DNA from 2 places in the Erwinia sp. LJJL01 genome. Region 1 is predicted to be linked to the other one. Evidence: predicted binding sites of a transcription regulator. Region 1 holds the regulator's gene; the other holds the start of a gene.
What was found. The regulator PurR, encoded in region 1, represses purine synthesis genes. The targets are predictions, from matches to a motif close to CANGCAAACGTTTGCNTG.
Positions count from the first base shown of each region.

Region 2: a site for PurR is predicted at 1,591-1,608, ahead of purE (5-(carboxyamino)imidazole ribonucleotide mutase). Genes of this name have one in related genera too.

Region 1 covers NZ_CP178576.1:4,445,856-4,450,047, forward strand. The annotation lists gene ACLI4M_RS21750 (Grx4 family monothiol glutaredoxin) at 53-391, opposite strand; gene ACLI4M_RS21755 (C40 family peptidase) at 762-1,610, shown strand; gene ACLI4M_RS21760 (YnhF family membrane protein) at 1,653-1,742, opposite strand; gene purR (HTH-type transcriptional repressor PurR) at 2,038-3,063, shown strand; gene punR (DNA-binding transcriptional activator PunR) at 3,088-4,005, opposite strand; gene punC (purine nucleoside transporter PunC) at 4,118-4,192, shown strand, end outside.
Region 2 covers NZ_CP178576.1:3,158,620-3,162,811, reverse strand. The annotation lists gene cysS (cysteine--tRNA ligase) at 1-110, opposite strand, end outside; gene ppiB (peptidylprolyl isomerase B) at 344-838, shown strand; gene lpxH (UDP-2,3-diacylglucosamine diphosphatase) at 838-1,554, shown strand; gene purE (5-(carboxyamino)imidazole ribonucleotide mutase) at 1,705-2,214, shown strand; gene purK (5-(carboxyamino)imidazole ribonucleotide synthase) at 2,211-3,278, shown strand; gene ybbP (putative ABC transporter permease subunit YbbP) at 3,325-4,192, opposite strand, start outside.

The DNA of each region.
Region 1 (4,192 bases):
GGAGCCATTTGGCTCCGGTTTTTATTTTGGGTGCACTCTCAAGCTTTAACGCTTATTCAGACGCTTCGCTCGGATACTTTGCCGCAGTTTCTTTAATCAGACTCTGCAGTTCGCCGCGCTGGTACATTTCAATGATGATATCGCAGCCGCCGACCAGCTCACCGTCAACCCACAGCTGTGGGAAGGTCGGCCAGTTGGCATACTTCGGCATTTCAGCACGGATGTCCGGGTTCAGCAGAATATCAACATAGGCGAAACGCTCGCCGCAGGCTGAAAGCGCCTGAACAGCCTGCGCGGAGAAGCCGCAGCTTGGCAGTTTCGGGGAGCCTTTCATATACAGCAGGATCGGGTTTTCTGCAATCTGGCGCTGAATTTTTTCAACAGTACTCATAAATGCCTTCCTCAATACGATACTTCGTGTTTAGTTATTGTAGCGATTCTGTCCAGGCGATGAAAATGACATTTTCAGCAACAGCGTCAGCCTGTGCGCTGTCGTGGAACAGGTGATGGTGACAAAATAACATTTTCTTATCATCAATTCTCCCTCTGTCATGCGCGAAAGTGCAGTAACCGCTGACTTAACCACCTGATTGTGCTCAATTTCAAAGCGTTTACTTGATCTGTATTATTGAAACAAAAAAGACCTTACCTTTTGTTAAGAAGTTAGATTAGAATCGGTCCAACCTTCTGCTTTAGCGCAGAAATCACTTTTTCTGGCTGTGTTGCAGTGTTTTGCAGCGCACAAACTGTTAATGAGAACAATGCGTTCACTCATCACACTCATTCTGCTGGCCTTTGCTCAGCTATTTTTGAACCTGGCGCACGCATCGCCACATGCTCCTATTAATGCAAATCAACATAAAGTTGATAGCAGCGCTGCCAGTAAGGATGACCGGCGTAAACGCCGCCCGGTTAAAGCCGCCTCAACCAAAAAAGTCAAAGAACCCCTCAGCAAAAAGAGCAAACAACCAGCCAAAACCACGCGTACAACCGTTGCGCAAAAACTTAAGCTGAAAAAGAAACCCGCTGCTGAGCCGGTAAAAAAGATTAACGTCGCAAAAACCAAAACCACGGCTAAAAAGCTGGCTAAGAACGAAGGTAAAAAACGCTACGGTCGCCAGCGTGCAGATAAAAAACTCGAATCGCGCGTAGCAGAGAGTACCGATGCGCCGCTCAAGCTGAGTAAAGCTCACCGCGCGCGCTATCAGAAAGCTCGTGAGACAGCGATGAATAAACTGATGGGTCAGCTAGGGAAACCCTACCAGTGGGGCGGAACCTCGCCAAAAACCGGCTTCGACTGCAGTGGGCTGGTTTGGTATGCCTATAAAGATTTAGTGAAGTTTAAGATCCCACGTACCGCGAATGAAATGTATCACCTGCGTGACGCGGCCTCGATCAAACGCGATGAGTTGGAAAAAGGCGATTTGGTATTTTTCCGCATTAATGGTCGCGGCACTGCCGACCATGTGGGCGTCTATCTGGGCGGTGGGAAATTTATCCAGTCACCACGCACCGGCAAAGATATCCAGGTGAGCGCGCTGACGGAAGACTACTGGCAGGAGCACTACATTGGTGCCCGGCGCATGATGACACCGAAAACCATTCGTTAAACGCTAAAGAGAACGGGAGGAGCGACCTCCTCCCGGTGAAACTTAGTGCATTACTGCCGTGATGCTAAACGCAATAATCATCAGCAGTGAACCCACAACCGTCAGCAGTGTCATTTTCATATCGGTATTCATTTCCCCCCCCTTAATAACCCTGTTTAAAGTAAGCCAATAGATTTTCCCACAGTAGCCCGTAAAAATCTCGTTTTCTTTGCGCAGCCTTGCTAGAATTCCTCTTTTCCGTTGCGCAACAAGCACGGAAGTGATTTTACTCAGCACCGCATGTCACTCTACGGACGATTTAACCCCATCCTGACCCTTTGAGACAGCATCCATCATTATTCTGGGCGGCCAGAAATGGCGGTGTTTAGGCAAACGTTTAACCAATTAGTTATCAGAGTGTTACGATAACGCCAGGAGTACGAGTTTAATGGCAACAATTAAGGATGTGGCAAAGCGCGCCGGTGTTTCCACCACCACCGTTTCCCATGTAATCAATAAAACGCGCTTTGTAGCTGAAGAGACGCGTGAAGCGGTATGGACGGCAATCAAAGAATTGCACTATTCTCCCAGCGCCGTTGCACGTAGTCTGAAGGTTAACCACACCAAAACTATTGGCCTGCTGGCAACGTCCAGCGAAGCCCCCTATTTTGCCGAGATTATCGAAGCCATTGAAAACCGTTGCTTTGCTAAAGGTTATACGCTGATCCTCGGCAATGCGCACAACGACATCCAGAAGCAGCAGGCTTATCTGTCGATGATGGCGCAAAAGCGCGTTGATGGCCTGCTGGTGATGTGCTCAGAATACCCCGATGAGCTGATTTCCATGCTGGAAGACAATCGTAATATCCCCATGGTGGTAATGGACTGGGGTGAATCGCGCGGCGACTTCACTGATACCGTACTGGATAACGCTTTCGAAGGTGGCTACCTTGCCGGGCGCTATCTGATTGAACGTGGGCATCGTGATATTGGCGCGATCCCGGGGCAGCTGGAGCGCAACACCGGCGGCGGCCGCCATGCTGGCTTTATCAAGGCTCTTAACGAAGCCGGCATCAGCCTGCGCGATGAGTGGCTGGTGCAGGGTGACTTCGAACCGGAATCCGGCTACCGCGCCATGCAGCAGATTTTGTCACAGAAGCAGCGCCCGACGGCGATCTTCTGCGGTGGCGATATCATGGCAATGGGGGCTATCTGTGCCGCTGATGAGATGGGCCTGCGTGTGCCACAGGATATTTCGGTGATCGGTTATGACAACGTGCGCAACGCGCGCTACTTCACGCCGGCGCTCACCACCGTCCACCAGCCAAAAGAGCGTCTGGGTGAAACTGCCTTTGATATGCTGCTCGACAGAATTACCAGCAAGCGTGAAGAGCCTCAGACCATTGAGGTGCACCCTTCGCTGATTGAGCGCCGTTCAGTGGCCGATGGCCCATTCCGCGATTACCGTCGTTAATCCTCAGGGTGATGTTGCGCAACGTCACCCTGGTACGGTTTCACTTAGCCACTCGGCGTTAAGCGTTTCGGTACTGCCCAGATGTTCCAGCAGCCAGCTTAACGCCGGGGAGACGCTCTGCTCTGACCAACTCAGGCAGCACGGGCTATCGGGAAAAGGGGCGGCAAGCGGCAGCTCGCACAACACCCCCTGCTCCAGCCACGGCTGAGCAAAGTGCCCTGGTACCATACCCACGCATAATCCGGCGCGCAGGCAGTCAAACGCGCTATCCCAGTCCGGCACCACCAGCCGCCGCTGGTTATTCAGCGTCCAGGTAGTGCGCTTTGGCAAGGCTCTGGAGGTATCCTCCAGCACCAGCGATGGCCACTCGCGTATCAACTCTTCATTCAACGGGCTGCTGTGGCCAAGCAGCGGATGCCCGGCCAGCACGACACAGCGCCAGTTCAAACTTCCCATATCGCGAAAAGCAAAACGCCCGCCGACAGGAATAGCCTGCGTTGCGCCAATCGCCACGTCGACGCGCCCGTCCGCCAGCGCATCCCAAACGCCGTTGAAAACCTCTGGCGTAATATGCAGCTCCATATCCGGGAAGTGGCGGTAAAAATCCACCACCAGCTGCCGGGTACGCGCCGGACGGACAATACGATCGACCGCGATATTAATCTGCCCACGCCAGCCGTTAGCCACCTGTTGACAGCGCCGACGGGTGGCGAGCATTTTTTTGATGACAACTCTGCCCTCTTCGCTGAATACGCGCCCGGCTTCGGTCAGCACCACGTCGCGGTGCCGCCGCTCAAACAGGCTAACGGCTAGCCACTCCTCCATCTGACGTACGGTATAGCTGACGGCAGAGGGCACGCGATGCAGTTCTGCCGCAGCAGCGGTAAAACTGCCGGTTCTGGCAACCGCATCAATAACTTCCAGAGAATGTTCAGACCACATAGCTTTGCCTTCAATTTTTTTCAATGCGCCTGACGAATATTAGCGTTTCACAAGCCAGTCGGCACTCTATTACACTGCGTCGGTGAAAATTTGTCTGATAAGAGTTAAAACAATGCGATCCAAAGGCTTTATGATTTACCTGGCACTGCTCAGCATGCTGGGTTTCCTTGCTACCGATATGTACCTG
Region 2 (4,192 bases), 1.3 Mb from region 1:
TGGCAGAGGTCGTAAACGGTAATGCCGCACACGTACATGCCAATCTTTCCGGCATGAATAGGTTTGAATTCCTCTTTTTGACGACTCAGGGTGTTGAAGATCTTTAGCATTGAGACATTCCGTTTAAGCGTGTGCGGGATTACGATAAAAAGTGAATCGAACATTCTGACGTATTTTTACCCCCAGCGCTATGTAAAGCAAGGGTATTGCCGCTTCCTTTATGCAGCGGGGCTGACGAGCCATCACTTTTTGTGATATAAGAGCCGTCTGTCGCACGGGGAAGACTTACGTCTCCGCCCCCGGCGCTCAATGTTAAATACTCCAACCCTGACAGGATGAGAAAATGGTTACTTTCCAGACTAATCATGGCGATATCGTCATCAAAACTTTCGACGATAAAGCACCGGCTACCGTTGCGAACTTCCTGGAATACTGCCGCGAAGGTTTCTACGACAACACCATCTTCCACCGCGTGATCAACGGCTTTATGATCCAGGGCGGCGGCTTTGAGCCGGGCATGAAGCAGAAAGAGACCAAAGCTGAGATCCAGAACGAAGCCAGCAACGGTCTGAAAAACACCAAAGGCACGCTGGCAATGGCGCGTACTCAGGCTCCTCACTCGGCTACCGCGCAGTTCTTTATTAACGTGGCAGACAACGACTTCCTGAACTTCCGTGACGAAAGCCTGCAGGGCTGGGGTTACTGCGTGTTTGCTGAAGTGGTTGAAGGTATGGACGTGGTTGAGAAAATCAAAGCCGTGTCTACCGGCCGCAGCGGCATGCACCAGGATGTGCCAAAAGACGATGTGATTATCCAGAAAGTCACCGTCAGCGAATAATGTCGCACACGCTGTTTATCGCAGATCTGCATCTGTGTACTGAAGAACCGGCAATCACTGCCGGTTTTCTGCATTTTTTACGCCGTGAAGCGCAGCACGCCGATGCGCTGTATATTCTCGGCGATCTGTTTGAAGCCTGGATCGGTGACGACGACCCGAACCCGCTGCACGCCGAAGTGGCGACCGCGCTGCACCAGCTCAACATCCCCTGCTATTTTATCCACGGCAACCGCGATTTCCTGGTCGGGAAACGCTTCGCGCGCGCGGCGGGGATGACGCTGCTGCCGCAAGAGCAGGTGCTGAAGCTGTACGGCAGGCGCGTGCTGATTATGCACGGCGACACGCTGTGTACCGACGACGAGGGCTATCAGCGCTATCGCCAGAAGGTGCAACAGCGCTGGCTGCAACGCGTTTTCCTTGCCCTGCCGCTGTTCGTGCGCCAGCGCATCGCGCGCAAGATGCGCAACGGCAGCAAGCAGGCCAACCGCAATAAAGATCTCGCGATTATGGATGTCAATCCGCAGGCGGTGGTCGACGCCATGAGCCGCCATCAGGTGCCCTGTCTGATCCACGGGCATACTCATCGCCCGGCCGTGCATGCACTGAACATTAACGGTCAGCCCGCCGAACGCCTGGTGCTCGGCGCCTGGCACGAAGAGGGTTCGATGATCAAAGTCGGCCCTGATGAGATTGCGCTGATTTCCTTCCCGTTCTGAATCAAAATTTTGGCGCCATCCTGCGCCAGTTGACGCCACGCAACCGTTTTCCTCGCCGCGCAGTCGTGATATTCTCTCTGCCCTTCCCACCCCGCAGCCCGTATCCGTGCTGCTGCGGTGACGTTTTACAATCACAGGAGTCAGACCCGCATGTCATCCAACGCCGCCCCGGCCCGCATTGCTATTGTTATGGGTTCCAAAAGTGACTGGGCAACCATGCAGTTTGCAGCGGAAATCCTCACCAGCCTCGACGTTCCGTTCCACTGTGAAGTGGTGTCTGCGCACCGAACCCCGGACAAACTGTTCAGCTTTGCCGAACAGGCCGCCGATAACGGCTTCCAGGTGATTATTGCGGGTGCAGGCGGCGCGGCGCATCTGCCGGGCATGCTGGCTGCGAAAACCCTGGTGCCGGTGCTGGGCGTGCCGGTGCAGAGCGCGGCGCTGAGCGGGGTCGACAGCCTGTACTCTATCGTGCAGATGCCGCGCGGCATCCCGGTCGGTACGCTGGCGATTGGCAAAGCCGGTGCGGCGAACGCCGCCCTGCTGGCTGCGCAGATCCTTGCACTGCACGATGCTGCGCTGGCGGGCCGCCTGGCAAACTGGCGCCAGACGCAGACCGATGACGTGCTGAACAACCCGGACCCGCAGGTGGAAGCATGAAGCCGGTTTGCGTATTAGGTAACGGCCAGCTGGGCCGCATGCTGCGCCAGGCCGGAGAGCCGCTGGGTATTGCGGTTTATCCGGTCGGGCTGGATGCCGAGCCGCAAGCGCTGCCGATTGCGCAGAGCGTGATCACCGCCGAGATTGAACGCTGGCCGGAAACCGCCCTGACGCGCGAGCTGGCAAGCCACAACGCCTTCGTTAACCGTGACATTTTCCCGCTGCTGGCGGACCGCTTAACCCAGAAGCAGCTGCTGGACCGCCTCGGTCTGGCGACGGCCCCCTGGCAACTGCTGTCCGCTGCCGACGAGTGGGCGCAGGTGTTCACCACCCTCGGCGAGTTGGCCATCGTTAAGCGCCGCACCGGGGGGTATGACGGCCGCGGCCAGTGGCGCCTGCGTGCGGATGAAACCGGGACGCTGCCCGCTGACTGCTACGGTGAGTGCATTGTTGAGCAGGGGATTAACTTCTCCGGCGAGATGTCGCTGGTCGGTGCGCGCGGGCACGACGGTCACACCGTATTCTACCCGCTGACGCACAACCTGCATCAGGACGGCATTCTGCGCACCAGCGTGGTGCTGCCGGACGTGAATGCAGAGCATCAGCAGCAGGCGGAGCGCATGCTGTCGGCAATCATGAATGAGCTGAACTACGTTGGCGTGATGGCGATGGAGTGCTTTGTGGTGCCGGAAGGTCTGCTGATCAACGAGCTGGCCCCGCGCGTGCACAACAGCGGCCACTGGACGCAGAACGGCGCGTCTATCAGCCAGTTTGAGCTACACCTGCGGGCGATTCTTGGCCTGCCGCTGCCCACGCCAGTGGTCAGCACCCCGGCGGTTATGGTGAACCTGATCGGCACTGACCTGAACCTCGACTGGCTGAACCAGCCGCTGGTGCATCTGCACTGGTATGAGAAAGAGGTGCGCGCCGGGCGCAAGATTGGCCACCTTAATCTGGCGGACGTCAGTCCGGCGGCGTTAAGCGCAGCGCTGAATGCGCTGGTACCGATGCTGCCGCCGGAGTACGCCAGCGGCATTGCGTGGGCGGTGGAAAAACTCGGGTAATCATCCGTCTTAAGTAGGGGAGAGGCATGCCTCTCCCTTCCGTGCTTTATTCCGCGTAATACCCTCTGAACAAGGCCTTGCCCTTCAGCAGACGAATACCCAGCCAGCCGCCGCAGATCGACAGCAGCAGCGCGCCGGTTAACGGCAGCGCCCCCCACAGCACGTAATCCGGCTGCCACGGGAAGTCGAACACCTTGCGCTGCAGCCCCCACAGCGCCGCTTCCGCACCGATGGCGGCCGCCACGCCGGAAACCAGACCGAGTAGCGCAAACTCGCACCACAGCGTGCCGTGCAGCAGCCTCTTGCTGGCGCCGAGCGTGCGGTACACCACCAGCTCCTGACGGCGCTGACGCATCCCGACCTGGATCTGCGCCAGCAGCAGCAGCACGCCACAGGCCGTCACCAGCACCACCATAATCTCCAGCGCCTGGCTAACCTGCGCCAGCACCTGCCCTATCTGACGCATAATGCTGCCGATATCCAGCAGGCTGAGCGTCGGGAACTGGCGGTTGAGCTGGGCCAGCAGCGCGCTGTTATTGTCAAGGCGGAAGCTGGTCAGCCAGGTCTGCGGCTGGCCGTCGAGCGCGCCCGGCGGGAAGATAAAGAAGAAGTTTGGCTTCAGGCTCTCCCAGTCGACTTTACGCATGCTGGTGATCCGGGCGCTGAACTCTTGCGTATCGCCGGTAAAAGTCAGCGTATCCCCAAGCTTCACCCCCAGCCGCCCGGCCAGCTCCTGCTCAATCGACACGTCACCGCGCTGCGGCGGCCAGCTGCCGGAGGTCAGCGGATTATGGTCCGGCAAATCTTTTAGCCAGGTGAGATTCAGCTCGCGATTCAGCGAATTATCCATTTCAGGATCGGCGGGCTGGTGGTTAATCCCGGTCAGGCGCACGCGGGCAATCGGGTAGAAGGTT